2 regions of the Mesorhizobium sp. Mes31 genome follow, and region 1 is predicted to be linked to the other one. Evidence: riboswitches for the same ligand, from Rfam matches in the RefSeq annotation. Region 1 holds a riboswitch; the other holds the start of a gene.

Region 1 (15,355 bases):
TTGGTCGGCTCATCGAGCAGGAGAATGTCGGGCTCCGGCGCCATGACGCGGGCAAGGGCCGCGCGCCTGGCCTCGCCGCCGGAAAGATCGTTCGGCCGCTCCTCGCCCGAGAGGCCAAGATGCTCCATCAAATAGCTGGCGCGGTAGGGATCGTCGGCAGGGCCAAGCCCCGCCTCGACATAGGCGCGGACCGTCTGGAAACCCTCCATGTCAGGCATCTGCGGCAAATAGCGGACGGTCGCCGAAGGCTGGCGGAAAACCTCGCCGTCCTGCGGCTCGATCAGGCCGGCGGCGATCTTCAGCAGCGTCGACTTGCCGGAACCGTTGCGGCCGACCAGCGCGATCTTGTCACCGGCCGAAGCCGTCAAGGCGGCCCCATCGAGCAGCGGCGTGCCGCCGAAGGTCAGTTTTATCCCGTCGAGATTGAGAAGGGGCGGGGCCATATCAGCTTTCGGGTAATGGATAGGGGTGAGCGAGCAGCATCGCGCGGCCATGGTCCAGGGCGATTCCGAGGCGGCCCTCGACCTCGTTGGAAATGGTCAGCGACGAGCCGAACGCCACCTTCACGTGGTTCAGCGGCCATTTGGCGCCAGTGACGGTCAGGCCGGCAAGCTCGGAAAGGCCGAGCACCGAAAACAGCGTGCCGTCGGCATAGTCGAAGCCAGCCGTTCCGTGCAGCAGTGGGACGGCTTCCTGGGCGCCGCTGGTCAGAAGCACCTTGGTCCCGGCTTCGGCCAGCCGCAGGCCAAGCGCCATATGCAGGAAGGCGTGGTCGGCGCGCTTGCCGCCGAAAGCGCCGGCGAGCACCAGGCTGGTCGCGCCGCGTTCGAACGCGGCGGCGATGGCCAGTTCGCCATCGGTCTTGTCCTTCTCGGCCGGAAAGGTCCGGCGGGGCACCGCGGCGAGGTCATCCGGCAGATTGGCCGGCACCGAATCGAAATCACCCACCCACAGTTCCGGGACAAGGCCGAGCAGCCGCGCATGGCCGATGCCGGCGTCGGCGGCGATCACGCGCGAGCCTTCGACCTGGCGGTCGAGCCGGGGCGTGCGGATGAGATCGCCGCCAAGCAGGATGGTGAATGTGCTCATATCTTGTGGCCCTTACCAGCCCGGCAACGGAAACGGAAGGCCGGCAGACTCCCACTTGCGCGGTTCGTCGACCGGGCCTATGTGTCGAAACGCTCTAACGGGGTGCCGGACGCGATCTTCGCGGACCGGCTGAGAGGCAGTCTCGCCAACCCGCTGAACCTGATCCGGTTTGTACCGGCGGAGGGATTAGACGTTTCGGACAGTCCGACGCCTCAATTCCTTTCAATTCGAACGAAGGAGGCGCCGATGCGCACGCTTTTATATTCTCTTGTCTCAGCAATGGCCGTTGTCCTGTCCGGGCCGGCCTTGGCCAAGGACAAGCTCACCATCTACACCTATGAGAGCTTCACCGCCGACTGGGGGCCCGGTCCGGTGGTGAAGAAGGAATTCGAAGCCGAATGCGGCTGCGATGTGGACTTCGTCTCGGTCGCAGATGGCGTGGCGCTGCTCAACCGCGTCAAGCTGGAAGGGGCATCGACCAAGGCCGACATCGTGCTTGGGCTCGATACCAATCTCACCGCCGACGCAAAGGCCACCGGCCTGTTCGCGCCGCATGGCGCGGTGGCGGATATCAATGTGCCGGGCGGCTGGAGCGACGACACTTTTGTCCCCTTTGACTACGGTTACTTCGCCGTCGTCTACGACACCGAGAAGCTGAAGACACCGCCCAAGAGCCTCAAGGACCTGGTCGAGGGCAGCGCCGACGACAAGATCGTCATCCAGGATCCGCGCACCTCGACGCCGGGCCTCGGCCTGCTGTTGTGGGTGAAGTCGGTCTATGGCGACAAGGCGCCGGAAGCCTGGGCCAAGCTCAAGGCGAAGGTGCTGACCGTGACGCCGGGCTGGAGCGAAGCCTATGGCCTGTTCACCAAGGGCGAGGCGCCGATGGTGCTGTCCTACACCACCTCGCCGGCCTACCACATGGTCGCCGAGAATACCGAGCGCTACCAGGCGGCGTCCTTCGAGGAGGGCGAGTATCTGCAGATCGAGGTCGCCGGCATCACCACGACAGGCGCGAAGAACCCGCTGGCGGAAAAGTTCATGACCTTTATGACCGGACCGAAGTTCCAGGATGCCATCCCCGAGACCAACTGGATGTTCCCGGCCGGCAAGACCGACAAGCCGCTCAACCCGGCCTTCGACAAACTGGTCAAGCCGACCAAGACCTTGCTGTTCAGCCCGGAGGAGGTCGCGGCCAATCGCAAGGTGTGGGTCGATGAATGGCTGGCGGTGATGAGCAAATAGGGTTCAAACCTCGTCGGATGTTTATGCCAAGCCACCCCCCTCTGGCCTGCCGGCCATCTCCCCCGCAAGGAGGGAGATTGGCAGCTCTTTCGCCTCGCTTATTCCTGCCACTTTGTAGATTGGCCCGGGCGGTGGAACGCGCAATCTCCCCCCTTGCGGGGGAGATGTCCGGAAGGACAGAGGGGGGGGGCGGGAACTCGACCCGAGCCAAGAATTTACTTCGATCAGCACCCCGTTGCGGTGTTGGGTAGCGCGACATGCATACGCGCCATCCGTCTGACCCCCGCATCAGCGCCGGCATTGTCGCGCTTGCCGCGATCGCGCTGCTGATCGGCGGCGCGTTTGCCGGCCTGCTTTTCGAAGGCGCCCATGACTTTTCCGGTGCATGGGCAGCCTTCGATCCCTATCTGCTGCGCGTCGTGCGCTTCACGCTGTGGCAGGCGGCACTTTCGACGCTGCTTTCCGTCGGCCCGGCACTGTTCGTGGCGCGCGCCCTGTCGCGGCATCCACGTTTCCTCGGCCGCGCTTTCATCCTGCAGCTTTTCGCCGTGCCATTGGCGCTGCCGGCCATCGTCGCCGCCCTCGGCATCCTCGCCCTCTATGGCCGCGCCGGCTATTTCGCCGGCGTGCTCACGATGATTGGTGGTGGAAGCTGGCCGGGCATCTATGGCCTGTCAGGCATTCTCGTCGCGCATGTCTTCTTCAACCTGCCGCTGGCGGCAAGGCTGTTCCTCGAAGCGCTGCAGACCATACCGGCCGACCAATGGCGGCTGGCGAGCCAGCTCGGCATGGGAGCCCGGCCGGCGTACCGGCTGATCGAATGGCCGACGCTGCGCGCATCCCTGCCAGGGGTCGCCGGGCTTGTCTTCATGCTCTGCATCACATCGTTCACGATCGTGCTGACGCTCGGCGGCGGACCGGCCGCGACGACACTCGAGGTCGGCATCTATCAGGCGCTGCGCTTCGATTTCGATCCCGCGCGGGCCGTTACGCTAACGCTGCTGCAGATCGCGTTGACCTTTGTCGTGGCGCTGGCGCTGACGCGGCTCGGCGCCAATGCCGTCGGCGACACCAGCCTGCCGGTCGCGCCGCGCCGCTATCTTTCCGTCAGCGGGACCGAGACCTCGCTGAACGTCGTGCTGATCGTGCTTGCGCTGGTGTTCGTTGTCGGACCGATGGCGGCGACGGTGATGGCCGGGCTCGGCGCCGATCTCGGCCGGCTGGCCGGTGAGGCCGCCGTGCGACAGGCGACGCTGACCAGTGTGGTTCTCGCCTTCCTGTCGGCACTGCTTTCGGTGATGCTGTCGCTGGCGCTGACCATGGCACGCCGGGCGCTGGCGCTCGCTCGCCGCGCCGGCGCAAGGACACTGCTCGAACATGCCACCGATACCGGCGCCGGTTTTGTCCTCGTCGTGCCGCCGATCGTCATCGGCGCCGGCTGGTTCCTGTTGCTGCGTCATGTCGGCGCTGTCTTCGCCATCGCCCCGGCCATGGTCGTCAGCGTCAACGCCGTGATGGCAATGCCGTTCGCGCTGCGCGCTGTCCGTCCCGCCTATGATGCGGCGAGCGAGCGCCACGAGCGGCTCTGTGAACAGCTCGGCATTGCGGGCTGGAACCGGCTCATGCTGGTCGACTGGCCGTCGCTGCGGCGGCCGCTTGCGACTGCTTTCGCTTTTGCCATGGCGCTGTCGCTCGGCGATCTCGGCGTCATCGCGCTGTTCGGCAGTGATTCCGTGCAGACATTGCCCTACCTTCTCCTGGCGCGCATGGGCAGCTACCGCACCGAGGACGCCGCTGGCCTGGCGCTGCTGCTCGGCCTCGTCTGCCTCGCATTGATCATGGCGGCGCACTGGCTGGGAAGGGAGAAGAACCGGGATGCCTGACGGGGCGGCTAGCAGGCTTGAAAAGGGCGCTTCGGTGCGGCTGGACAAGGTGTCGTTCAGCTATGGCGAAGCGCCGCTCGTCTTCGATGTCGATTTCACGGCGGCGAAAGTCACCGCCATCATGGGGCCGAGCGGTTCCGGCAAGTCGACGCTGCTCAATCTGATCGCCGGGTTCGAGATGCCGCTGTCCGGCCGCGTGCTGATCGGCGGCGCCGATGTCAGCGCCGAGCCGCCTTCGGCGCGGCCGGTGTCGATGGTGTTCCAGGAAAACAACCTTTTCGCCCATCTTTCCGTGGAACAGAATGTCGGGCTCGGCCGTTCGCCGTCACTGCGGTTGACCGAGGCTGATCAGACCGCCATCGCCGAGGCGCTGGAGCGTACCGGACTCGCCGGCAAGGAAGGACGCCTGCCGCGCGAACTCTCCGGGGGTGAACGCCAGCGCGTCGCACTGGCTCGCGTGCTGGTGCGCGATCGTCCGGTGCTCCTGCTTGACGAACCCTTCGCTTCGCTCGGGCCGGCCCTGCGCGATGACATGCTCGACCTCATCGCCGCTGTTCACGCCGAACGCGGCATGACGGTGCTGTTCGTCACGCACCAGCCCGAAGATGCCCGTCGAATCGGTCAGCACGTGGTGTTCCTGGACAATGGCGTGGTCGCAGCTGCCGGCAAGGCGGAAGATTTCTTTGCCGGGTCTGGTCCGGATGTGTTCCGGCGCTATGTCGGTGCAAGTGCCGGTGATGCGGTATCACGAGATATTGCCCGGAAGCGGACATAATTTACGGCCAAACCGGGTTCAGGCGATGTGGCGCTTGCTTGCCATGACTGGGGTAGTGTGGCTAGGTCCGCCCTACTGGTCCGGCACAGGCCGTGATTTGCCTACAGCATCCGCCGCCCGTCCGGAAGGACGCACGACGGATGCTGTAGCAGTTTGTTTTTTGCGCATGGCACGTTCCGAAGATCGCCCCCGATTTTCGTGGTCATGCGCCGGGACCCGAAAGGAAGCCGTTCTGGCGATCGGCGTTGACAGACTACGAATGAATCCGCTGGCGCGCTTTCTGGCGCTGGCCGGCCTTGCCGTGGCGCTGGCAAGCTGCCAGATGTTCACGCCTCCGGAAGTCCAGGAATCCGGCTTCCAGCCGTCCGACAAGCCGATCACCGTCGACAATGTCGGCGCCAACAACAAGCTCGCCGAACTGGCCAAGGCGCAGCATCCGCGCATCCTGGCCACCTATGGCGGCGAATATTCCGACCCCAAGCTCGAGCGCATGGTCGCCAAGGTGGTCGGCAACTTGACCGTGGTGTCGGCCAATCCGACGCAGACCTATCGCATCACCATCCTGAATTCGCCCAACGTCAACGCCTTCGCGCTGCCTGGCGGCTATCTCTACATCACCCGTGGCCTGCTGGCGCTGGCCAATGATTCGGCCGAGCTTGCGGCGGTCATCGCGCATGAGATGGGCCACGTCACCGCCAACCACGGCCTGCAGCGCCAGCAGTTGGAGGCCGAGGAAGGCCTCGCGACCAAGGTCGTCTCGGACGTGCTCGGTGACAGCCCGACCGCCAAGGCGGCGCTGATCCGCGGCAAGCTGAGACTCGCGCAGTTCTCGCGCAACCAGGAACTGGAGGCCGACGCCATCGGCATCAAGTCGATCGGCGAAGCCGGTTACGATCCTTTTGCCGCGGGCCGCTTCCTGCAGTCGATGTCGGCCTATACCGACTTCCGCTCGATCAGCGGTGCCACCGATGCCAGCCTCGACTTCCTGGCGACGCATCCCAACACGCCGCAGCGCATTGATCTGGCGCAGCGCCATGCCCGCCAGTTCGGCGCGCCCGGCGTCGGCACGCGCGACCGCGATTCCTTCCTCGCCGGCATAGACGGACTGCTTTATGGCGACACGCCCGAAGAAGGTTATGTGCGCGGCGAGACCTTCCTGCATCCGGGCCTCGGCGTGTCCTTCTCGGTACCCGAGGGCTTCATCATCGACAATTCGGCGGCCGCGGTGACGGCAACCGGGCCGGGCGACATCGCGATCCGCTTTGATGGCGTCTCGATCGACAAGAACCGCGCGCTGACCGACTATATCCGCAGCGGCTGGGTGGCCGGTCTCGACGACAGCAGCGTCAGGCAGGAAACGATCAACGGCAACGAGGCGGCGACCGCGCATGCCGGCGCCGAGGGCTGGCAGTTCGACATCGCGGTGATCCGCGCCGGCGGCCAGGTCTACCGGCTGCTGACGGCAGCACCCTCGGCCAGCACCTCGCTGGAGCCGGTGGCGCGTTCGGTGAGCGGCTCTTTCCGTATCCTCAGTGCAGCCGAAAAGGCGGCGCTGAAGCCGCTGCATATCCGCGTCGTCACGGTCCAGCCCGGGCAGACCATGGGTTCGCTTTCGGCCCAGATGGTCGGCGTCGACCGCAAGCTCGACCTGTTCCGCGTGCTCAATGCGCTGTCACCGGGCGCCGCGGTTTCTGCCGGTGACAAGGTCAAGATCGTCACGGACAAGTAAGCGGTCGTTGCAAGCCGCCGGGCGCCTGATGCGCCCTACGGCTTCAAGCGGCTGTCGCGAGAAATTCAGGGTTCTGCTTCACCAGAGCGATCTTGAGCTTTTCCATGGCGCGGGCCTCGATCTGGCGGACGCGCTCCTTGGAAATGCCGAGCGTCTCGCCGAGTGCCTCGAGCGTCGCGCCCTCGTCCCTCAGCCGACGCTCCTCGATGATCCTCAGTTCGCGTGCGTTGAGCGCGCCAAGCGCTGCTTTCAGCCAGACCAAACGGCGCTCGACATCGATCGTGTCGCCGGCGACCTCGTCGGGCAGCGGATCGTCCGAGACCAGGAAATCCATGCGCTCGGTGGCACCCGCATCATCGGCCAGCGGCATGTTGAGCGAGGAGTCGGGCGCCGACAGCCGTGAATCCATCATGGCGACATCGGCTTCGGAGACGCCGAGCGCGACCGACACTTCCCGGTAGAGCGTCGCATTGGACAGCGGTTCGGCACCATTCGCCAGCCGGGCACGCAAGCGCCGCAGATTGAAGAACAGCGCCTTCTGCGCCGAGCTGGTACCGCCGCGCACGATCGACCAGTTGCGCAGGATGTAGTCCTGCATCGAGGCGCGAATCCACCAGGTCGCATAGGTCGAGAACCGCACTTCGCGCTCCGGCTCGAAGCGGGCCGCCGCCTCAAGCAGCCCGACATGACCCTCCTGGATGAGATCGCCGAGCGGCAGACCGTAGTGGCGGAATTTGGAAGCCATGGAAATGACCAGCCGCATATGGGCAACGGTGATGCTGTGCAGCGCGTTCTGGTCGTTGTCCTCCTTCCAGCGCAATGCGAGCCGATGCTCCTCGTCACGTTCGAGATAGGGCGCCTTCATTGCCGCGCGGACCATGATCCGTCCTGCTGTGTCTTCCATCATGAGGCGCTCCCTGGCTCTGGCGATGCGGATGACTTTGCAAGTTTGGCCAGGCGCCAGTTGAAATGGCGGCGTCGTGCCCTACAAACCCAGAACGTGTCATGCGCGGGAATGGTTCCGTGGCTGTTGCCAGGCGGATCGTGGTGCCTGAGAGGCGTCGGCGCTGACCGACAAGGACGTCAATCGCCGCTGGAAAAGGCCATCTGGAGAATCTGGTTTCAGGAACCCATTGTTTTTGAAATCCTGTTCCTTATTTTTTCGCCTTTCATCTGTCAGCTTCCAGCGCTCACAACATGCCGGATATCAGGCCAAGGACGGGATCACAGAAAAATGAAATGGCTCAAGTCGCTCATCGTCGCCGGAACGCTGCAGGTTCTGGCTGTCACCGCTGGCCATGCCGGCGCCAATCTCGACCAGATCAAGCAGGCTGGGGTCATCAAGGTCGGCACGGAAGGCACCTATGCACCGTTCACCTATCATGATGCAGCCGGCGCGCTGGTCGGCTTCGACGTCGAGATCGCCAAGGCGATCGGCGAGAAGCTCGGCGTCAAGGTGGAGTTCCTCGAAGGCAAGTGGGACGGGCTGATAGCCGGCCTCGACGCCAATCGCTATGACGCCGTCATCAACGAAGTCGGCATCACCGAGGCGCGCAAGGCCAAGTATGACTTCTCCGATCCCTATATCGCCTCCAAGGCGGTGCTGATCGTGCGCGGCGAAAACACCGACATCAAGACCTTCGCCGATCTCAAGGGCAAGAAGTCGGCGCAGTCGCTGACCTCGAACTTCGGCAAGCTGGCCGAGACGAACGGCGCCGAGCTCGTCGGCACCGATGGGTTCGACCAGTCGATCCAGCTGCTTTTGACCGGCCGCGCCGACGCCACCATCAATGACAGCCTGTCGTTCCTCGACTTCAAGAAGCACAAGCCGGACGCCAATGTGAAGATCGCCGCGCAGGAAGAAAACGCCGACTATTCCGGCGTCATCGTGCGCAAGGGCGATCCGGATCTGGTCGCCGCCATCAACAAGGCGCTGGCCGACATCAAGGCCGACGGCACCTACAAGAAGATCGCCGACACCTATTTCGGCCAGGACGTCTCGAAGTAATTCATGAGGCGGGCCGGTTGCCGGCCCATGCAAGGATACCTGGCGGCGGACCGTCTTTTGACGGCCCGCCGCCTTTGGCGTGATATGGCGTGTGTTCGCGCTTCGATGAAGCCGTCTCGCCTGGAACGGCAATCGCAAGGAGGGGCTTTTCGTGCCGCACTGGCTGCAACTGATGCTGGAGTCGCTGCCTTCGCTTTTGTGGGCGGCGCTGATCTTCACCGTGCCGTTGACACTGCTGTCTTTCGTGCTTGGCCTGACTGTCGGCCTGGGCGCGGCGCTTGCCCGGCTGTTCGGCCCGAAGCCGCTGGTCGCGCTTGTGCGCTTCTATGTCTGGATCTTCCGCGGCACGCCGCTCCTGGTGCAGCTGTTCCTGATCTTCTACGGCCTGCCATCGGTCGGCATCCTGCTCGACGCCTTTCCGGCGGCGTTGATCGGCTTCACGCTCAACATCGGCGCCTACACGTCCGAAATCATTCGCGCCGCCATCGGCTCGGTGCCAAAGGGCCAGTGGGAAGCCGCCTATTCGATCGGCATGACCTGGAGCCAGGCGATGCGGCGCACCATCCTGCCGCAGGCCGGCCGGGTCGCAGTGCCGCCGCTCTCCAACACCTTCATCTCGCTGGTCAAGGACACGTCGCTGGCCGCCGCCATCACCGTGCCGGAAATGTTCCAGGCGGCGCAGCGCATCGTTGCCACCACCTATGAGCCGCTGATCCTCTATGTCGAGGCGGCGATCCTCTACCTGGCGCTGAGCTCGGTGCTGTCGGCCTTGCAGACGCGGCTGGAAACGCGGCTCAACCGCTATGGCGGCTTCCTGGAGGCGCGCTCATGATCGGCCTCACCAACATCGAAAAACGCTTCGGCGACAACCTCGTGCTGAAGGGCGTGACGGTCACCATCGCCGAAGGCAGCGTCACCGCGCTGGTTGGCCCTTCGGGCGGCGGCAAGAGCACGCTGCTGCGCTGCATCAACCTGCTGGAGATACCGACCTCGGGCACGGTGCGCATCGGCGACGAGATGCTTGAATTCCGTCCCGGTGGCAAGGTCCCGGCAAAGGACATCCAGCGTCTGCGCCTGCAGACCGGCATGGTGTTCCAGAACTTCCAGCTGTTCCCGCATCGCACCGCGATCGAGAATGTCATGGAAGGGCTGGTGACGGTGCTGAAATGGCCACCCGAGAGAGCACGCGAGCGGGCGCTCGCCCTGCTGGAAAAGGTCGGCATGGCGCACAAGGCCGACGCCTGGCCGGCGACGCTGTCGGGCGGCCAGCAGCAACGCGTGGCGATCGCCCGGGCGCTGGCGCCATCGCCGAAAGTGCTGCTGTGCGACGAGCCGACCTCGGCACTCGACCCGGAGCTGGCGCAAGAGGTGGTCGACGTGCTTGGCAAGCTTGCCGGCGAAGGGACGACCATGGTGATGGCGACGCACGATCTGCGCCTCGCCTCCAAGATCGCGCAGGAAGTGGTATTTCTCGATGCCGGCGTCATCGTCGAGAAGGGGCCGGCCGCCGTGCTGTTCGGCAATCCCGAGCACCAGCGCACCAGGCGTTTCATCGCGACGCTGAAGCAGGAGGCGGAGAAGGAAGGTGGCGGCGCGGCATAGGCGCGGCCTTCACCCTCGTCTTCCCAAAAAAAACCCGGCGCGAGGCCGGGTTTTTCATGAACTCAATGGCGGAAAATGCGGAAAAGCTCAGGCAGCTTCTTCCTGCTCGGCTTCCTCATTGTCGGCCTTGGCGCCGCGCTTGGGGCCCTTGTTGAGGTTGACCTCGATCAGGCGCACGGCTTCGGTTTCCGACATGCGGTTGACGGCCGCGATCTCGCGGGCCATGCGGTCGAGCGCCGCCTCGTAAAGCTGGCGTTCGGAATAGGACTGCTCCGGCTGGTTGTCGGCGCGGTAGAGGTCGCGCACAACTTCCGAGATCGAGATCAGGTCGCCGGAATTGATCTTCGCATCATATTCCTGAGCGCGGCGCGACCACATGGTGCGCTTGACGCGGGCGCGGCCCTGCACGACCTTCAGCGCGCGCTCGACATAATCCTCTTCCGACAGCTTGCGCATGCCGATGGAGGTCGCCTTGGCGACCGGTACCTTCAGGCGCATCTTGTCCTTCTGGAAGTCGATGACAAACAGTTCCAGCTTGTGTCCAGCAACTTCCTGCTCGTCGATCGAGACGATCTGGCCGACGCCATGCGCCGGATAGACGATGTACTCGCCGGTCTTGAAACCGTGACGCGCAGCGGTGGACTTCTTCTGCGGGGTGATCGTTGCCATTACGCCCTGAACTCCTTGTTGTGGCGCCGGCGTCCTGCCGGCCCGAACTCGCGCGATCGGGGAAACCGATCGTTAGCCGCACAACAGACGAACCCACCGGAAAAGCCGGGACCGGCAAACCGCAGAGATTGCGACCGCCTGGCCCAGATCGCTCTGGTCCGGAATGGGATTTTCACCTTTCAGTGATTTGGGGCGTCTGCGCCATCAATCGACGTTGTGTCACCGGCATGTTTTGCTGATGTAGCACAAAAAGTCGGAAGAATCAAGGTTTTGCTGCATAAGCGAAGGCCACACGCAATCGCCGCCTGTCAAGGCGGTCAATGTGTCGTCCCTGTTACGCTGCGTAATACCGCTCTTTACGGCGGTATTGTCAATCGCCTTCGCCGGGCTCGGCCGAGAAGTATTTCTCGAACTTGCCGGCCTCGCCGTCGAACGATTTGGCGTCGGCCGGCGGTTCCTTCTTGGCGGTGATGTTAGGCCATTTCTCGGCATATTCGGTGTTGATCTGCAGCCATTTGTCGAGGCCGGGCTCGGTGTCGGGCTTGATCGCATCGGCCGGACATTCCGGCTCGCAGACGCCGCAGTCGATGCACTCGTCAGGATGGATGACGAGCATGTTCTCGCCTTCGTAGAAACAGTCGACCGGACAGACTTCGATGCAGTCCATATATTTGCATTTGATGCAATTGTCGGTCACGACATAGGTCATCGGTCGGCTCCGGGACGTCCCATTTTTGTTGGGCTTTTTCCGTCAGGTAACGCCTTTGCCCGCCGCTTGCAAGGGCGGCGGTCGCCAGTGGCGCCAGGGTTTTCGGAATGAAATTCCAGACGGCCGGCGCGGCCGAGGCCCGACATGTCCGGCAGAGGGTCTAGTTTGCCGGGTCCGGGTTTTGTTTTGGGCATGTCGTTGGCCCAAAAACGCTGCGCGCCATGGGCCGGCATGCATCAGTCGTCGCCGAGCAAGTGGTCGGTCTGGCGGCGTTCCTTCTTGGTCGGGCGGCCGCTACCGGCCTCGCGCAGTGCCGGAAGCGCGTCGGGAATGGTCTCACCCTTTTGCGCCGGCGGTGGCGACATGTCCTCGTAGAGGGTGCGGGCTTCCTCGGCAGGGCCGCGCCGCGCACCGGCGCCAAGCACCTTCCAGATGAAGATGCGCCGCTCGAGCGTGATGGTCAGGACGTCGCCAGGCTTGACCAGATCGGAGGCCTGCGCTGCTTTGTCGCGATTGATGCGCACGCGGCCGGCGACAACCAGCTTCGCCGCCAGCGAGCGCGATTTCACGGCGCGCGAGAAGAACAGCCATTTGTCGATGCGCTGGCGGTCTCTCGCGGCGGTCGGGGCAACCATCGAAGCGAGCCGAGCCTACTTCTTCAGCTGGTCGCGCAACGCGGCGAGCTTGGCAAAGGGCGAGTCCGGATCGAAGCGCACCGGGCGCTCCTCGCGCGGCTTCGGCTGGAAGGCGGGCTTTCCGCCTTGCGGACCACCCTTGCCTTCCGGCCTGCCGCCCTTCCAATCGGGCCGGCCATCGCGGCGGTCGGGACGCTCGCCTTGCGGCCGCCCTTCACGCCGCTGTTCGCCTTCGCCCTGCGGCTTGGGTTTGAACTTCGAGCGGTCGAAGCGCGGCTTGCCGGCGCCATCGCGCCGGCCTTCATGGGCAGGACGCTCTCCAGGCGTGGCTGCCGCCGGCGCGCCGCCGGCATCGGCCGGGGCATCGCTTCGGCCGCGCGCGGCTTGTCCGTTGCGCGGGCGATTGTTCCTGCGGTTGTCTTCGCGATGGCGCGGCCGCTGATCGAAACGGCCCTGACGCCACAACAGGATGGGCTTTGGCGCTTCCGCTTCTGGCACCGGTTCGCCGTCCGTGGCCTCCGCCACCGCAGGTTCAGCCGCGTCCGTCGCAGGCGCGGTATCCGACGCCAGCCCGGCCGGTGCGGCTTCTGCCGCCGGTGCGGCTTCAATCTCGGCGGCCTCGGGCTCTGCCGGCGGTTCGACCGGCGCGGGTTCGGCGGTTTCGGGCGCCAAGGCTGCAGGTGCCTCGTCTTGCACGGTTGCGACCGGAGCGCCCGCCTGCTCTTCCAAAGCAGGTTCTTCCACGGCAGGTTCCACCGCAGCGGCCGCGGTGATCTCGGCGACAATTTCGGTTGCCGTTTCTGAACCGTCCGCGGCGTCCGATGCCGGCTCTGAACCTTCGGCTGGCGTTTCGGCGGCGGCATGCGCCGCCGCGTCTTGCGCTGCCCTGGCCTGCTCCGCGCGGGCGGCCTCTTCCGCCGCCAGCTTCGCCGCCGCCGCCTCGCGTGCGGCATTGTCCTGCGCTTCGAGCCGGGCCTTCACTTCGGCCGGCGGCTTCGGCTCGGCGCGATAGCCGAGGCCTTTCAGGATTTCTTCCATGTCGTCGGCGGTGGCGCCGAGGATCGACATCATCGGTGGCGTCACCATGAAGGACTGGCCGTCATAGGCACCGTCCGGCCGCTGGCCAAGACCAGGTTTCCAGTTGGTCGCCGGCCGGATCAGGTCCGCCAGCCGTTCCAGAATGTCGATGCGCACGGCGCGGCGGCCGAGATTGCGGTAGCCGGCGAGCTTGTAGAACGTCTTGTCGAAGGTCGGGTCGATGACCACAGAGGTGCGGCCGGAAGCGAGCGCATGGACAACGTCGCCAAAGCCGGGCTTGTCCTTGCCGTCATTCTTCAGCGCCCACAGCAATGTCACCAGTCCGGCCGGTGCCGGCTTGATCAGCGCCGGCACGAAGACATGGTAGGCGCCGAAGCGCACGCCAAGCCGGCGAAGTGCGGCACGGCCTTCCTGGTCGAGCGACTTCATCTCCTCGGCGATGTCGCGGCGGTTGATGAGGCCGAAATTCTCGACAAGCTGGAAAGCAATGCCACGGCCTATGCCGGAAATCTGGTCGGCGTTCTTCAGGTCGACCAGCGGCTTCAGCAGCGTTTCGATCTGGAAATTGACGAAACGCTCGGCACGCGCCGCGACCTTGTCGCGCGCCGGGCCGGTCAGTTGTTCGTCGGCCAGCAGCACCAGGCGGGGCTTCAGCGCGTCTTCGCCGGCGACAAGCGTACCGATCGGCGCGCCGATCCAGCGCAGCGTGCCATCCGAGCCGAGCGCGATATCGCCATTGGCGCAGGCGCCAAAGCGTTCCGCGCGTGCCTCGAATTCGGCTGCCAGCGCCTTCTGGGCGGCGGTGCGCACCGCCTTGGCGTCCTCGCCGCCGGCACTCTGGTCGGCGGTGAAGCGGAACCCTTGCAACTCGCCGACATGATGACCTTCGACGAGGACGGTTCCGGTTGGGCTTATTTCGGCTTCGGGCATGGTATTTTCTCTAAGGCGCCGCATGAGGACGGAAGTCCTGCGGTCTACGAAGCGTTTCGTCAACCGCTCATGCAGCGCATCCGACAATCTGTCTTCGATTTCGCGCGTCTTTTCCTGCCAGTGTGCCTGATCGGCCAGCCAGCCGGGCCGGTTCGACACGAATGTCCAGGTGCGGATCTGGGCGATGCGATGCGACAGCGTGTCGATGTCGCCCTCGGTGGTGTCGGCGCGGCGCACCTGCTCGGCCATGTAATTCTCGTCGACATGGCCATGCCGGGCGAGGTCCATATAGATGGAGGCGATGAGGTCGGCATGCTGGGCCGGCGCGATCTTGCGGTAGTCGGGCAAGGCACAGGCTTCCCACAGCAGCGCCACGCGTTTGGCATCGGTGGCGAGCGCGCGGATGTCTTCGTCGCGCGACAGATATTCAAGCGCCTGGGCATCCACCGCCGGCAGCGCGCGGGTCAGGCCTTCGACCGGGGCGTTGGTCTCGATCGAGCGCTTCAACGCATCGAGGCTGGCGAAGTCGAAATGCGCGGTCCGCCACTGCAGTACTTTCACCGGGTCGAAATCATGGCCTTCGATCTTCTTGATCAGATCCTCGTCCAATGGATCGACCTGGCCGGTGACGCCAAAGGTACCGTCGCGCAGATGCCGGCCGGCGCGCCCGGCGATCTGGCCGAGCTCGGCCGCAGACAGGTTTCGGTATTGGAAGCCGTCGAACTTGCGGTTCTGGGCGAAGGCGACGTGGTCGAGATCGAGGTTGAGGCCCATGCCGATGGCGTCGGTGGCGATGAGATAGTCGACATCGCCGGATTGGAACAGCGCCACCTGCGCGTTGCGGGTGCGCGGGCTGAGCGCGCCGAGCACGACGGCAGCACCCCCTTGCTGACGGCGGATCAGCTCGGCGATGGCGTAGACTTCGTCGGCGGAGAAGGCGACGATCGCCGTGCGGCGCGGCAGCCGCGTCAGCTTCTTCGAGCCGGCATAGGCGAGGTGCGACAGCCTAGGCCGCGTCACCACCGAGACGCCCTTCAGCAGGC
Region 2 (15,355 bases), on a different contig from region 1:
CACGTAGGAGTGCACCAGCCCGATGATGACGGCCGGGTAGGAGTACATGAGATCAATGTTGATCTTGAACGGCAGCACCGCGTTGAGTGCGGTGTCGAGAATGCCGCCTTCGCGCAGCACCATCGCCCAGGAGAAGATGCGCACCAGCCCGTTCGACCAGAACGGCAGGATGACGAGCAGGAAGATCGCCTCGCGGCTACGGCCCTTCAGCACCTTGGCGAGCACGTAAGCCGCCGGATAGCCGATGACGATGCACCACAAGGTCACTTCGAGGCCAAGCCGCAGCGAGGCCAAGAGCAGCGTCAGATAGAGGCTCTGCGAGAAGAAGGCGGCGTAGTTGCCGAGCGTGAACGTCCACGGCTTTCCCGACAGCGGCAGCTCGGTCATGAAGGAGAAGAACACCATGGCCGACAATGGCAGAAAGATCGCCACCGTCAGCCAGAGATAGGCAGGTGCCAGCAGCGGCAGTGCCGATCTCAGCCCGCCGCGCGACGCGGTCGCACCCTGCGCTGCCATGATACCCTCCTCCCCAGGACTGGAAGAACCAGCCGGCGCGAACCGCCGGCCGGCCCGGACGTCGACTTTACTTCACGTCGACCTTGAGCTGCTGCCACAGCGCCAGATAGGCCTCGCGCTGCGCGTCGGTGACGGGCGCCTGGAACTGGATGCGCTTGGCGACCTCCGGATCACCCATCACCTTGCGGTTGAAGGCATCCTCGGGCAGTGCTTCCACCGCCTTGGTGTTGGCCGACACCGGAGCGCCGACCTTGGTGACCCATTCGACATAGAACTTCGGGTCGATCATGTAGTTGATGAAAGCCTCGGCGCCGGCGACATTCTTGGAGCCTGCCGGAATGGAAAAAGCGTCGAGCCAGGCGACGGCGCCTTCCTGTGGGATGACCAGCGAGACCGGCAGCTTGAAGTGCGTCTTGGCACGATCCGCCGAGCCGCTCCAGTAGGTGCCGATGTCGATCTGGTTGGAGGCGACCATCTGGTTCCAGTCGTTCTCCGAGCTCCAGAAGGTCTTGATCTGCGGCATCAGCGAGGTGAGCTTCGTCTTGACCGCGTCCATATCCTTGATATCGTTGATGTTCTGGCCGGTGGCGATTGCACCGAACTGGACAGCCTCGACGGCATCGTCGCGGATGACCACGCGGCCCTTGTGGGCTGGATCCCACATTTCGGCGATGCTCGTCGGCGGCTTGTCGAAGGACTTTTCGTTGATGGCAAGTGCGGTCAGGCCCCAGACCCACGGCACGCCATAGACCTTGCCGTCATGGTCGAGCATCGGCGACCCCGCCTTGTCCTTGCTGATGTCGGCATAGTTAGGTAGCTTGGAGGTGTCGATCGGCTGGATCAATTTCTCGGCCATCGCCTGGTCGTTGAAGGCGGCGTTGATCATGACGACGTCATAGAGGCCGGGATTGGTCCGGATCTTGGTCAGCATTTCCTGTTCGGAATTGAAGAAGTCGTTGACGACCTTGTGGCCCGTCGCCTTCTCGAAGGCGGCAATGGCCCATGGTTCGTCGGCACCGTAGCCCTTCCAGTTGAGCACATGCACTTCGTCGGCCTTGGCTGCGAAGGCGAGTGCGGAGGTGAAGACGGCAGTGGCCGTCAACAGGGCAGTCAAATCAGGCATGCGCATGTTCGTTCCTCTCTTTGGTTTGCCCGCTTCCCGGGCTTGTCAGGCTGTCTGATGGGCCTTCTGGTTCTGGCCTGGTTCGCCGGTCGACGGACCGGCGGGCTGGCTCAGGAATGTACCGATCTCGTGGTCGGTCGGCGCCGATGACCCGCCGTGGCGGGTGACCGAAACAGCGGCCGCCGCATTGGCGTAGCGCGCTGCTTCGAAAGGCGGCACGCCGCGCGCCAACGCACTGACGAAAGCGCCGATATGGGTGTCGCCGGCGCCGTTGGTATCGATGGCTTCGACCTCGAATCCGGCAATGGTTTGCGCGGTGCCGTCGGCCAGCCGCACATGACAGCCCTCCGCGCCGGCGCGGATGATGACGCCCGCTGCCTTCGGACAGTGGTCGGCCAGCAGCCGTGCGGCGACGGCCTCGACATCGCCCGGACCGGCGATCTCGGCCGCCTCCGCCGTGTTGCAGCTCAGCCATGTCGTACGGGCCAGCACCCGCGACAGGATCGGGCGTGGAATGTCCGATATGATCGGCGTCGGATCAAAGACGAAGGGGATCTCGGACGGCAGCGCTTCGATCCAGCCGGTGAGCGCGTCACGGCTCCCGGGATAGCTCAACGTGTAGCCGGAGGTGAACACCCAGTCTCCCGGCACGACCGAGACAGGCGCCATCATGGCGAGGCTGAGAACGCTTTCCGCGCCGGGCCACGAGACGAAGGTGCGTTCGGCGTCGCTCGAGATCATGGCGACGCAATTGCCGCTGTCCATGACGGGCGATGGCGGCGTCAGCGTCTCGATGCCCTCGGCGGCGAAGGCAGCGCGCAGGAAATCTCCGTTCGGCCCGCTGCCGAGCTGGCCACCGAACACCACTTTCATGCCGGTGCGGGCGGCTGCGACCATCATGTTGAAGCCGCCGCCGGCAACCTGGGCGAAGCTTGATGCGGTCTTTTCCATGCCGGGCGCCGGCAGGGCGTCGATGCGGTAGACATAGTCCACCACCGCGCTGCCGATATGGACGAGACGCCCGCTCATGCCGCCGCGTCCTTGCCGGACCCGGCTTTCGCCACCCTTGCCGCCACCAGGTCGGCGGCCAGCGCGCGAACCTCAGCAATGTCGATGCCCTTTAGCCGCGCGATATGCTGCTGCGGCAGCTGGGAAAAGCCCGCGCAGGCGCCGGCCATGCCGGCGGTGATAGCGCCGATCGTGTCGGTGTCGCCGCCGAGATTGGCGCTGATGACCGCCGCTTGCCAGGGATCGCCACCGGCGACTTCCAGCACCGCGAAGGCGGCGGGAACGGATTCCTGGCTGGCGACGCCGGTGCCGACCAGGTCGGTGATCAGCCGGATCGCATCCCTCGTCGCCTCGCCGCGCACGATATCCTGCGCCCACACGATACGCGCGGCGATGTCGCCGCCGGTAACCCAGTGACCGAGCGTCGCCCCTCGCCTCGCCGCCGCGACGGCACTGTCTGAAGCGGCGCGCCAGTCGCCGCCGGCAACGCCGCGGCTGACGGCTGCCGCGACGGCGGAGGCCGAAGCAATCGCGATCGAGGTGTTGTGTGTCGCCCGGCAGGTCTCGGCGACTTTGGCCACCAGCGCGTCGAGTGGCTCCGGCGGCATCATGATGCCGACCGGCGCGATGCGCATGGCAGCACCGTTGGTGTCACCGCCGCGCCCCGCCTCTTCCGCCGGCACGCCCTTGTTGATGGCGTCGATGGCGCGTTTGGTCGACGGCCCCAGCAGATCGTAACTACCGCGCGCCTTGACCTCGCGCTCCCAGTCGAGCAGCGCGTTGACCCAGCGCGTGTGGTCGAAGCGCGCGCCCGATTCAACGAGAATGCGGCCGAGCAGCAGCGCCTGCTCGGTGTCGTCGGTGATGGTGCCGGCCAGCAGTCCCTTCGACACGGGATGATCGGCGAAAGGAGCGATGAAATCCTCGACATGTCCGTAGAGGTCGGCAATCCGGGCCGGCGACAAAAGCTGCGTCGGCATGCCGAGCGCGTCTCCCAGCGCTCCGCCGACAAGTGCGCCCATGGCGCGATCGAGCGTGTCCCTGGTGGTGTCCGGCATCGCTCAGAACCTCATATGCAGCGCGAAATGCGCCGGGTTGAGCAGGCTGGTCACATATTCGATCGGCCGATCGTCGGCGGCACGCGTCAGCCGGCGGCCGCGCAGGAACGGCGTGCCTTGCGGGCAGCCGAGAATGGCGGCGTCCTCGGCATTGAGCATTTCGATGCCGACCCATTCCTCGCCATGGTCGGGAATGAGCCCGGCGCCGCGCAGCGTCTGGTGCAGCGAACCTTCGCGCAGGCCGCGCAACGGCACGTCTTCCAGTTCGGGCGACAGTGGCAGGCGGCTGCGCTCGATCGAGATCGCGTGGCCATCGCTGGCATTGGTGCGCACCCGGTCGACAGCGATGAAAAAAGGACTTTCGATGCCAAGCAGGGATGCCAGATCCGCGTCCTCGATCACCTCCAGCCGCAGCGTGCGCGTCTCGGCATTGGCGCCCGCATTGGCCAGCGCCCGCGACCAGCCGACGGCGTCGTCTACTGGCTTGCCGTCGAAGGTGACGAAGGAGCCGATTCCGACCTTGGTGGTGATCAGCCCACGGCTCAACAGTTCCTCGAGCCCTTTGCGCACGGTGTTGCGGCTGACGGAAAAGCGCTGGACGAGCTCGTTCTCGCTTTGCAGGCGGTCGCCGAAACCGAGAACCCCGGAGCGGATTTCGTGCTCCAGAACTGTGGCTATCTGCTCGGGCTTGCCAGTGCCGGGAGACAGTTGAACCGCACGCCGTTTCATATGGGTACCTGTTCAGTGAACCTGTATAGTCCTGTTCAATATATTGACATAGGTCTCGTGTCAACGCGATGCCGAGGCAGGCCAAACGGGCAGCGAACGTTGCGGAAATGCGCGCAAAGCGGGTTATGCGGCCAGACGGCACGACCCCGAAAGCCCCATCCTGGTTGCCGAAAAACCACGACCGACCAGAAGGATAGAGGCAAATCCTGATTCAGCTTGATCGGACTGGCACAGGCATCGACACCTCACGGGGCTCGACGAGGATATCTGCCTCGATCGCGGCATTGATGAACGCCGCCCGCGCCACCGAGGCTTCTTTCTTTCCTTCGAGCACGGCCAGGCAGGCCTTGCGAGCGACCATATGCCTTTGCCCTGTCGCAACCGGCCACCGATTCATCAGGATGTCGGCGGCTTGAGCGACCCTCTCCACGTTGAAGATCGTGTTCCCAGAGCGGCCGAGCGCAATCCTGACCGGCTCGTCGAAACGCTGGTCCTGCACCACCTCACCTCCCGAAATCGAACGTGCCGACCCAATTTCCGCTATTGTGATAGGTTCCGGAAGAAAGGTGCAAGATGTCCGATTCCAATGGCCGGAAAAGTCCCAAGCTGATCGTCGTGGTCGCGTTCGATCGTGGCGAGGATGGCGAATTGTTTCCGGCCTTCGGTCCTGCCGACCAGCAGAGCGAGGACCGCGCCATACGCACCGCCAGGGCTCTGGCGGCAAAACATGCCGGCGTCATCGCCTGGAGCCGCGAGGCCGACCCGACGATGGGCGAATACGGCCCGCCGAACACGCTGTTTGTCTTCGGCGACGTACCGGATATGGAGTAGTCGGTTGGCGCCAGGAGTCTGGCCTACGCTCAATATCGGCGGCTGGGCCAAAAATATCGCTGCCAATCCAATCGGCTGGGCGGCACTCCGGACAAGGCCAGAAAAATAAAATGGTGTTTTGATATTTGCTCATCCGAAGGAACTGTTTTCTATCGATACCGTTTATCTGCAGGTCGTTTATTCCAATGACCTCCACAGAGAGGAATATCCAGATGAATTTCAAGATGCTCACGATGGGCGCGATGGCGCTTGCGATGATGACTGGCTCAGCGCTTGCCGGCGGCAGCACCGGAACATCCGCGCTCGACGATCCGGCAAAGATGTCGCCCTTCTTCACCGACGCCGGCATGAAGACCATGAAGTCCGAAGCGGAATTCAAGGCCGCCTGGATGGCCATGAAGGAAGAAGACCGTGCAGGCATGATGAAGGAATGTGGCGACGAGGCCATTGCCAAGTCGCATGACAATTTCTGCAAGATGACCAAGCAACTCGGCGGCGCGAACTGACGCATTTCGATTTGGGCGCATGCCCGGATTAAGACAGCCGAAATAGGCGGGCGAAGTGCCCGCCTTATTTTCAGCGCGATGTGGAGATCACATCCGCGTGCCAGGCGGATTCAATTCGCGACAGCGGGCCGGCAAAGGTATAAGTCCATCCTTGGAGGGGTAGAACGCCGCTCGTTTGGCTTGTGCCCATGTTTCAACCCATCGCGAATATCGAAGACGCGCAGACGCTGGCGCAGGCGATCGTCAACACGATCACCGAGCCGTTTCTCGTGCTCGACGAGCAGTTTCGCGTGCTGGCGGCCAGCCGCTCCTTCTACAAGACATTCGAAGTCGACCCAGCGCAGACCCAGGGCTCGCTGCTCTACGCGCTCGGCGACGGCCAATGGGATATTCCCGCACTTCGGCTGTTGCTGGAAACGATCATTCCCGAGAAGACCGCCATGGACGGTTTCGAGGTCGAGCATGATTTCCCGCGCATCGGCCGCCGCACCATGCTGCTCAATGCCCGCAAGGTGCTTTACGACCACAGTTCGGCCATCACCATCCTTCTCGCCTTCAACGACATTACCGCCCGTCGGGTGATCGAGAGAGAGAAGGAGGAACTGCTCAAGCGTACCGAAGATCTGCTCCACCAGAAGGACGTGCTGCTGCGCGAAATGGAGCACCGGGTTGCCAACAGCCTGCAGATCATCGCCAGCATCCTGCTGCTGAAGGCACGCTCGGTCACGTCGGAAGAAACGCGTCAGCATCTGAAGGACGCCCACCAACGGGTTCTATCCGTGGCCGAAGTGCAGCGCCATCTCCACACCTCAGCCGGCATCGACGAGATCGATGTCGGCTCTTACCTTCCGAAACTGTGTAGCAGCCTCGCCTCGTCGATGGTCGGCGAAGCTCAGCCAATCACGGTCACCGCGATGGCAGAAGGCGGCAGGATGGATTCGCAAAGGGCAGTCAGCCTGGGACTGATCGTTACCGAACTCGTTCTCAACGCCATCAAATATGCTTTCCCCAAGGAGAAAGCCGGCGCGCGCATCCAGGTGAGCTACGAGACCGCTGGCAGCGACTGGAAACTGACAGTTTCGGACAATGGCGTCGGCAAGATCGCCAATAACTTGCCGGCCACCGGGCTTGGAACGGCCATCATAGAGGCGCTGGTGAAACAACTGGAGGCCAAGGTGGAGGTTATAAGCGACGCCGACGGCACAAGCGTATCTGTGACCCGGGCGACGTTTACCTCCCGGGTGCCGCGGGCGGCCTGATATCGCCGCCAAGATGCCTCCTTCCGACATCTGATCCGGTTGAAGAGATGGCTGCTTGAAACCGTGGACGCCTGCCTCAGCGCACCCTACTCCGCCAATTGGCGCTGCCGTCCCAGAAAGCGACCCGGCATCTCTTTCAGGTGGGGCGATCGATGCTGCGGATTGCCTTGATGGTCTCTGCTTCCGCCACCCCAATCAGCGCATCGATTCCCTGGATGGTCTCCATATGGCCGCGAGCCGCCACCATCCGCCGCAGGACGTGAAGATCGTCGCGAATTTCGCACAGTGTCGCTCGGAGAGTCAGGGACATTTTGCAGCCTTCCACAACTCAACGATATCGACGCAAGCCGGTTCCCTCGACCGCAAAGCAAAGCCCGCTACGGCAAAACCGGAGCGGGCCTTGGAGGAGGACAAGGGGTGGGACCCTCTCCTCTTGTTTCCACGGGGGGTGTGGACCGCAATCACCATAAGGGATTCTTGCGGAACGCCGGATCACAAGCCGACCTGAACTCATCACAATCCGGTGCGCCGCGCTGTTCACGCGGTCACGAGATTGCGAACCCCGGCGATGATCGAAACGGCTAGATGCGTCCGAGCACGACAAGCACGATGATGATCAGCAGCACCAGTCCAAGCCCGCCGCCGCCATAATATCCGGTTCCGTAGAACGGACCGCCGCCAAGGCCACTGAACCCGCCGAGCAGTGCAATGATAAGAATGATGATTAGTATGGTGCCTAAGCTCATGGGTTTTCCCGCTCCTCTAGGCGCTGACGCGCCGGTCTCAACATGGCCATTCGCATGTTGCTGGGAATGAACGCTTTCAGCGCGTTAGCGTTCCGCGTGACCTGTCGGTAGCAAAACAAGCGGAAGAAACCCTGGTTCACGCGGAAGCCCGCCTGGGTGGCGGGCCTTCCGACCGGCCGGATGCCAGGAGGGTGCGGTCAAAGCCTCACGGCCGATTCTGCGCTCTTGGCCTCGGCGGCGGGTAAATCAGCGGGCACTAACTTCAATGTTGAGGTCGCCGCCTTGTTGTCAGGCGATCCCGTAGAACAGCCTGTAGGGCACGCGGTTCATGTAAGCGCGGTATTCCGGCAAGTTGGCCAGCAACGCCTCTTCACGCAGGATGCGATACAGCTGGAGGTAGGTGATCACGGCGTAGACGGCCAAATTGTAGAAGGAAAACGCCGACAGCAGGAACAGGACGTGGCCGGCAAGGTAGCCGGCATAGATCGGGTGCCGCACCAGGCGGTAGGCACCGCCCGTCATCACGCCGCGATTGGCGGGCAGGATGGCAAAGGAACGCCCTAACGATATCTTCCCCCAGATGACGAACCACAACGCCAGGAACTGCAGAGGTGCGGCGACATAAACCGGGATAATGGTGATGCCCGGCTCAAGGGTGATGAAGGCGGCGCCAAAACTGGCGATTACGGAGACGACCACGGTGAGCGGGTTCCAGTCGCGCGTCACCGGCCGCCGTGACAGCAGCAGCCAGGTGAAGGTCAGCACCTCGGAAATCGCCATCAGCGCGATGTTGAGCCGGGTCGGATCCTGCACGAAGTGATACACGCCGCGGTAGACAAAGAGCGCCGCGAAAGCCAGCGCGCAGGCGCGAAAGAAGCCCTCCCGCAGGTCGATCAGGATTTCGCGCTTTCGCGCTACGGACAAAATCCCGTCCTCATTGGCCCGCGAAAGCGGTTCACTTTTTGACAGAAGCAATGCAGGCACCCCGATGTTCCCCTCGGGCCGACCTTTGCACGCAACCATTGCCGGGCAGTTAATTGACAAGATCAGATCGGTATTAAACCGGATATATATCGCCGAAAGCAGGCAGGGTTGCCTTGCTCTATTCATGCAATCTATGCGGCGCATGGGATTGGACGTTCCTGCCTTGCAGCTTCGCGATCCAAAGCTCGTCCAGTCCCGATTGCGGCCAGCTCACCGTCATCGTCCGTCGACGCCGACGATGTGGTCCTGCATGAGACTTCTGGGTTCAAGAATCCTGCCCTACCCCAGATACGCGTTGCTGAAATATCCCGCAAAATCCGGACGTTGCTTGACGACGTTGCCATCGGAGTCACGTAAAATGCCGGCGGCGAACAGGTAGTCGCCGATTGCTTCCATCTTGGCCGGATCCATGGTGGCGATGGCGCCACTTTGGCTGCGCAAGAAGTGACCATCGATCAGTGCCTTCAGCGAAGCGCGGATCAACGCCGGATTGGTCAAGGCATCCTTGTTGGCCGCGATCAACAGTGCGGCAGCCTCATCGGGATGATCGGCGGCGAACTGGTAGCCGCGCCGCGTCGCCTGGACGAAGCCGGCCGCGACCTTAGGGTTGGCCTGGAGATAGGCTTCGCTCGACGAGATCAGCGTCGTGTGCTCGTCGGGTACGCCATGGTCGGCATAGACGAAGCTGCGCTGCTTGATGCCTTTGAGCTCGGCTTCGACACCCTCCCAGGTCGCGACCTCGAGCGTGAAATCGACCGAGCCGTTGGCCAGCGCTTCATAAGCCGAGGTGCCGAGCGTCACCGTCTCGAAATTGCCCTTGCCGCCGTCGTGGCGGATGATGGTGCCGATCAGCGCGTTTTCCCAGGCGCTGCCGAAGCCGCCATAGGTCAAGCCGTCAAGGTCCCTCGGGCTTTTGATCTCGCCGCGCGCCGCATTGAAGACCACTCGGCCGGTTTCGGATTGCACCACGGCATAGACGGCCTTCAAGTCGGCCCCGGCGGTTTTCTGGGTGAAGAGGCTGATGGTGCCGTTGATGCCGAAATCGGCGACACGGTTGGCGACGAGTGTACCGGCACCGGTGTCGCTGTAGGGCAGGATATCGACCGCGAGGCCGGCCTCGCGGTAAAACCCCTTGTCGCGAGCGACGAACAACCCGATGTGGTTGGTGTTGACCGTCCAGTCGAGTGCGACGGTGACCTTTTGCGCCGCCGATTGCGCTTGAGCCCGGCCCGCTCCGGCAACAAGTGGAAGACTGCTGGCAAGGGTCAGCAACAGGGCCTGGCGGCGCGTCAAGTCAGTCATGATCGTATCCTTTGAGTGGTTGCGGGCTCGGGGTTAAGAATGATGTCGAGGATCTCGGCTTCCAGCGCGCTCGCCTGCCGCGCGGCATCGCCGCCACTGCCGCGCGGGCGCGGCAGTGGCACCTTGATTTCACGGACGATGCGGGCCGGGCGCGCCGACAGCACATAGATGCGGTCGGACAGGAACACGGCCTCGCGCACATCGTGGGTGATCAGCAGCGCCGTCCAGCGGTGGTGCCGCCACATTTGCTCCAGCCAGCGCTGCATGGCCGCACGGGTCAGTGCGTCGAGCGCGCCGAACGGCTCGTCGAGCAGCAGCATGTCGCGCTCCTGCACCACCGTGCGCAGCAACGCCGCACGCTGGCGCATGCCGCCCGAAAGCTGGGCGGGAAAATGCCGCTCGAAGCCGGCAAGGCCGAACTCGGCAAACAGCGGCGCAACACGTGCCCGCGCCGCCTTGCGCTTGACGCCTTGCACTTCGAGCCCGAGTGTCGCGTTGTCGAGGATGCGCCGCCATGGCATCAGCGCGTCGCGCTGCGGCATGAAGGCGAAATGCCTGCCATGGTCGTCGAGCGGCGCGTCGTCGAAGAACATCTCGCCCTCGCCATGCTCCGCACCCGTCAGAAGCTGGAAGAGCGTCGACTTGCCGGCGCCCGAAGGCCCAAGGATGGAGACGAATTCGCCGGCACCGACACCAAGCGAAATGTCGGCGAGCACTTCGAGCCCGCCGAACGCCTTGCGCACATGCCGCAGTTCGAGCCGGCTCATCGCCCCGGTCCCTTCCCCCGAGCTTGCCTGTCGGTCCGTTCCCAGGGCATGGCCAGGTGCTGCAGCAGCACCGTCAGTCCAAACAGGACGAGCGTGAGCGCGGCGCTGACGCCGACGGCGGCCAGCACCAGATCGGGGCGGAAATTGTTCTTGGCATTGAGCATGTAGATGCCCAGCCCCTTCGCGGCACCGGCATATTCGGCGAAGATGGCGCCGACCACGGCATAGGTGATGGAGATCCGCAGACCGGCGAAGAAATAGGGCAGCGCCGAAGGCAGCCGCGCCAGCACGAAGACGCGCCAGGGCCCTGCCCCCATGGCGCGCAGCACTTGGCCGATCTCGGCCTCCGTCGCCTCGTAGCCCTGCACCAGGGCCACCAGCATCGGAAAGAAGGTGACCAGCGCCACCAGTATGATCTTAGGGGTCAGCCCGAAGCCGAACCACAGCACCACCAGCGGCGCGATGGCGACCAGCGGCAAGGTCTGGCTGATGACGAACACCGGAAACAGCGCACGCCGCAGCGGTTGGAAAAAGTCGACCAGCATCGACAGCGCGAAGGCAGCGCTGAGCGAACAGGCAAAGCCGAATAGCGTGGCGCGGAGGGTGGGAATGGTGTTGTCGATCAGCGCTTGGCGATTGAGCATCGCCTGCGCGAAGACGCGCGACGGCGCCGGCAGTATCGTCGGCTTGATGCCGGAATAACGGGCGCAAAGCTCCCACGCCAGCAGGAGCAGCCCGGCCGAGATCACCGCCGGGGCTGCCCTGGCGAAGAGACCCGCGAATTGATGCGAGTGGCTGGACGACGATGAGACCACGGGAGATGTCCTTGGACGGGTACTCGCGCACAAGCGCGGGTAGGCTCAGACAGCGGTGGGGCTGTTGGCGGAGACCGTGACGTCGAGGGTTACGTGACCGGCGCCTGGCCCGAAGCGGCAGAAGGCCTCGTTCAGCGCCAGAAAGATCGCGCCGGCATCGCCGCGCAATTTGGTGCAGAAATTCTTGGAGCGCTCATAGACGCCGGACTGCTTCAAGAAGTCGATGCAGCCATAGATCTCGTCCATGTGGTCGTCGGTGCCCATCACATAGAGCGAGAACTGCGCCGCCGCCGGCTGGCCGGTGACAGCGGCTTCACGCACCGCGCGGATGGCAGCCTCCTTGCGCGGACCGAGCGGCCCGACAGGTCCGCCAAACGCATCGGAGCGGCAGATCGGATCGTCCGGCTCGCCCGGGCAGCCGCGCGAGATGGCGGCCGACAGCACGCAGTGCTTGCCGCTGCGGGCCGCCGCCACGAACAGATCGCGAAGAGCCGGGAACAGGACTTCGGGCGGCCCGACCAGCAAGGTCGAGATATCGTCGGTCTCGATCCTGAGCCTGTCGCGGTAGGGATCGAGCGCGCTGAGCGCACCAAGAATGATGCCGACGAAATCGTCGGCCATGGGATATAGGGAAATTTGTGCGCCTGAAAACATCGCCCGCCTCGCTCCGCTGGTATTACCCAGATCAGCTTCTAGGGTCTGTGGGCTTGCCGCCCCCGTCTCAGCCCCGACCGTACGGAGCACCCCTGTGGATGCGGGGGTTAAAGCACCATTCAAGCGATTGGGGAAGCCGTTTTCTTCAGCGCGCTGCGTCAAAACCATTGCGCCAGGGGCCAACGGCAGCTCGCAGGACACCGCCCTGCCGACAACAACTGCGGCAAGCAGGCCATGCGGCGGACGCTCATCTCTGCCCGGACTTGCTTTCCATTTTGCCGAAAAGTCGCATTGCCGGGCGCGTTTCCTTGACTGGAGCGGGTACGAACATACTTCGCACTTTCAGGAGCCGTTTGAGCAGGCGGCTATAGGTGAGATGCAGAACCCTGCCATCGGCAAGATCGAACTCCACCGTCCCCCATCGCTTGACCGGTGCCTCTCCGGTGGGAGGACCCAGCCTGCGAATCTGCAATGCCAGCCTGACCTTGCGGCCGGCTACCGTGAGGTAGATGCCCGGCAGCAGTCCCAGCACATGCCACAGCCGCGCAACATGCTCGATCGACATGGCCTGCGAGATCATCAAATGGGCGGGCTCGAGCCGCGCCCAGACGAAGTCACCGGCTGGCTGCGGCACTCCTGACAAGGCGCCCTTGCAGTAGGCCGGCGCCGCCTCGCTCACCAGCATCCGCATCGCGGTCGCCGCTCCATCGACCAGGCTCTGTCTCGACACCCAGTCAGCTTCGGAAAAAGGAACCTGTCCGAGGACGTCGCCCTCGTCGAAACCGGCGGACATCTTGTGCAGCGTGACGCCGCCGTGAACAGCATGCAGACCGTCCACGGCCAGACGGTGGAGAGGGTGCGGGCCACGGTAGTTGGGCAGCAGCGCCGGGTGAAGATTGAGCCCGCCTTTGGGAAAGCGACCAAGCAGGTCTTGGGGGATCAGGGCCGGGAAAGCATAGCAGATCAGCACATCGGCTGTGATTTCAGACAGTTGCCGGTCAAGCTCGCCCCAGTCGTAAGGCCGGCCAAATTCAATCAGCTTCACCCCGGCGTTACCCAGATAGCGCCGGAGCAGGAGCTTGCGTTTCAGCCTTCGACGGAAATTGCCGATGCTGAAGCCGGTGGGCCGCCGCCGGAAGCCAGGCACGACGATCGCGCCGATGTGGTTTCCCGCCTCCACCCAGCCGGCAAGCAGCGGTCCGGTGTAAGCAGAGATATCCAGCATGAAAACCGCACTGATCGACACCCCACGACCGGCGGGGTCAGTCGAATTCATCTTCTGACGTCCGGTCAAACAGTGCCTTCCTCGCCACCATTCTGCGACCGGCGATCCAGGCCGACCGCACAAACCGCCAAGCAGGGTCGAGCCGCGCCCGTCAGCCGGCCGGTTTGGGTGAAAGCGCCCCCACGGCGGTGACGACCGAAAGTCGTTCGCGTTTCACCAGCACTGGCTTTTCGTAGATCTTCTTCATGTCCACCCCCGAAAGCGCACTGACATCAAATCAGCATCCGCAGTTGGCCAGCGGCACAGCAAACTGTCAACCGCCAGGCAGGGTTTGGCGGCCGGCATTGGCGTGCCGCAGGAAATCGACGAAGACGCGCACGGCCGGCGGCGTATGGTGTTGTTTCTGGTAGCAGAGGAACCAGCCGGGAAAGGTCGCGCACCAGTCGTCCAGCAGCGGCACCAGTTTGCCGGCCTCGATCAGCGGGCGCAGCAAATCTTCCGCCCAGAAGGCAATGCCGACCCCCTGCACCGCGGCGGCAATTGCCATGTCACGGCTGGAAACGACAAGCGGACCGTTGACCGCGACCGAGAACCATTGGCCTTCCCTGGCGAATTCCCATTTGTAGAGGCCGCTGCTGCCCGGCCGGCGCCAGTTGATACAGCGATGCTGGAGCAGGTCCGCCGGTGCTGACGGTGATCCGTGGCGGGCGATGTAGTCCGGCGAGGCTACGGCGAACTGGCGCTGCTTGCCGCCAAGCGCCACGGCGACCATGTCGGCTTCGAGGAATTCGCCAAGCCTGGCGCCGACATCATAGCCGGCCTCGACAATGTCGATGGCGGCGTCGTCGATCGTCACGTCGAGGACGATGTCCGGCCATGCCTCGTAAAAGCCACCGAGCACTGGCTCCAGATAGGTGGCAGCGGCAACGCTGGGCATATGGACGCGCAAAACGCCGGCCGGCGCGTCACGCAAGGCAACGGCATCGCCGACCGCCGCTTCCATCTCGGCCATGGCCGGCGCGAAGCGCGCAAGCAGGCGTGCGCCGGCTTCGGTCAGCGACAGGCTGCGGGTGGTGCGGTTGAGCAGCCGCAGGCCAAGCCGCGCTTCGAGCTGACGGATCGTCTGGCTGAGCGTCGACGCCGAAATCCTGAGATCTTCCGCGGCGCGGGCGAAGCCGCCATGCGTGACGACAGCGGCAAAGGCCTTCAGTTCCGCATAGTCGCTGCCACGCATTATGCCAGATTCTCCAATGAGTGCGATGGAATTCTATCGTATTATCCGCACAGTGTCTGTCACCTAGTTTGCAGAGACGCCTCGAAGGGGATCCGACCAGGGTCGGCCCGGTACCGAGCGCATCTGAATCTCCCTCTGAGCAGGAGCAGCGAACATGCGGAAATTCAATGGGAAAATCGCCTTGGTGGCCGGCGCGTCCTCTGGCATCGGCGCGGCAACCGCGCTGGCGCTGGCGGCTGAAGGGGCTACCGTCGCCATCGCGGCGCGGCGCCTGCGGCGGCTCGACGATCTGGCCAGGCGCATCCGCGACGCCGGTGGCGAGGCACTCACCATCGAGGCCGACATCAGCGACGAGGCACAAGCCACCGCCATGGTCCGGCGAGTGCTGGAACGCTACGGCCAGTTGGACATGCTATTCAATGTCGCCGGCGTCGGCGTCGCCGCCCCCTTCCAGAACACCACCACCCGCGAGTACCGGGAGATGGTCGACATCAACATCCTGGGTGTGCTCTACGCGATCAACGCGGCACTGCCGGCGATGAAGCGGCAGGGATCAGGCCATATCGTCATCGTCTCGTCGGGCACCGGGCGATACATC

What was found. A riboswitch is a leader RNA that binds a small molecule or an ion and turns the genes downstream of it on or off. The one in region 1 is predicted to bind thiamine pyrophosphate.
Region 2: linked by a shared signal. The riboswitch ahead of NR193_RS25570 (Ykof family thiamine-binding protein) and the one ahead of thiB (thiamine ABC transporter substrate binding subunit) in region 1 are both predicted to bind thiamine pyrophosphate.

Annotation. Positions count from the first base shown of each region.
Region 1 covers NZ_JALJRL010000012.1:157,857-173,211, reverse strand. Annotated here, with positions in the region: gene NR193_RS21245 (ABC-F family ATP-binding cassette domain-containing protein) at 1-443, opposite strand, end outside; gene NR193_RS21240 (thiamine diphosphokinase) at 445-1,089, opposite strand; TPP riboswitch at 1,178-1,292, shown strand; gene thiB (thiamine ABC transporter substrate binding subunit) at 1,336-2,334, shown strand; gene thiP (thiamine/thiamine pyrophosphate ABC transporter permease) at 2,592-4,217, shown strand; gene thiQ (thiamine ABC transporter ATP-binding protein) at 4,210-4,992, shown strand; gene NR193_RS21220 (M48 family metalloprotease) at 5,252-6,721, shown strand; gene NR193_RS21215 (RNA polymerase factor sigma-32) at 6,765-7,628, opposite strand; gene NR193_RS21210 (amino acid ABC transporter substrate-binding protein) at 7,956-8,729, shown strand; gene NR193_RS21205 (amino acid ABC transporter permease) at 8,881-9,561, shown strand; gene NR193_RS21200 (amino acid ABC transporter ATP-binding protein) at 9,558-10,331, shown strand; gene NR193_RS21195 (CarD family transcriptional regulator) at 10,419-11,000, opposite strand; gene fdxA (ferredoxin FdxA) at 11,371-11,709, opposite strand; gene NR193_RS21185 (RNA-binding S4 domain-containing protein) at 11,946-12,344, opposite strand; gene NR193_RS21180 (helicase-related protein) at 12,360-15,355, opposite strand, start outside.
Region 2 covers NZ_JALJRL010000018.1:33,219-48,573, reverse strand. Annotated here, with positions in the region: gene NR193_RS25645 (ABC transporter permease) at 1-516, opposite strand, end outside; gene NR193_RS25640 (ABC transporter substrate-binding protein) at 584-1,645, opposite strand; gene NR193_RS25635 (PfkB family carbohydrate kinase) at 1,685-2,668, opposite strand; gene NR193_RS25630 (ADP-ribosylglycohydrolase family protein) at 2,665-3,705, opposite strand; gene NR193_RS25625 (GntR family transcriptional regulator) at 3,709-4,434, opposite strand; gene NR193_RS33570 (DUF982 domain-containing protein) at 4,646-4,936, opposite strand; gene NR193_RS25615 (hypothetical protein) at 5,008-5,265, shown strand; gene NR193_RS25610 (hypothetical protein) at 5,478-5,771, shown strand; gene NR193_RS25605 (sensor histidine kinase) at 5,960-7,030, shown strand; gene NR193_RS25600 (hypothetical protein) at 7,167-7,340, opposite strand; gene NR193_RS25595 (DUF3309 family protein) at 7,612-7,776, opposite strand; gene NR193_RS25590 (isoprenylcysteine carboxylmethyltransferase family protein) at 8,065-8,700, opposite strand; gene NR193_RS25585 (ABC transporter substrate-binding protein) at 9,040-10,062, opposite strand; gene NR193_RS25580 (ABC transporter ATP-binding protein) at 10,059-10,829, opposite strand; gene NR193_RS25575 (ABC transporter permease) at 10,826-11,644, opposite strand; gene NR193_RS25570 (Ykof family thiamine-binding protein) at 11,690-12,298, opposite strand; TPP riboswitch at 12,289-12,402, opposite strand; gene NR193_RS25565 (formyltransferase family protein) at 12,546-13,574, opposite strand; gene NR193_RS25560 (putative RiPP precursor) at 13,675-13,770, opposite strand; gene NR193_RS25555 (LysR family transcriptional regulator) at 13,837-14,757, opposite strand; gene NR193_RS25550 (SDR family oxidoreductase) at 14,912-15,355, shown strand, end outside.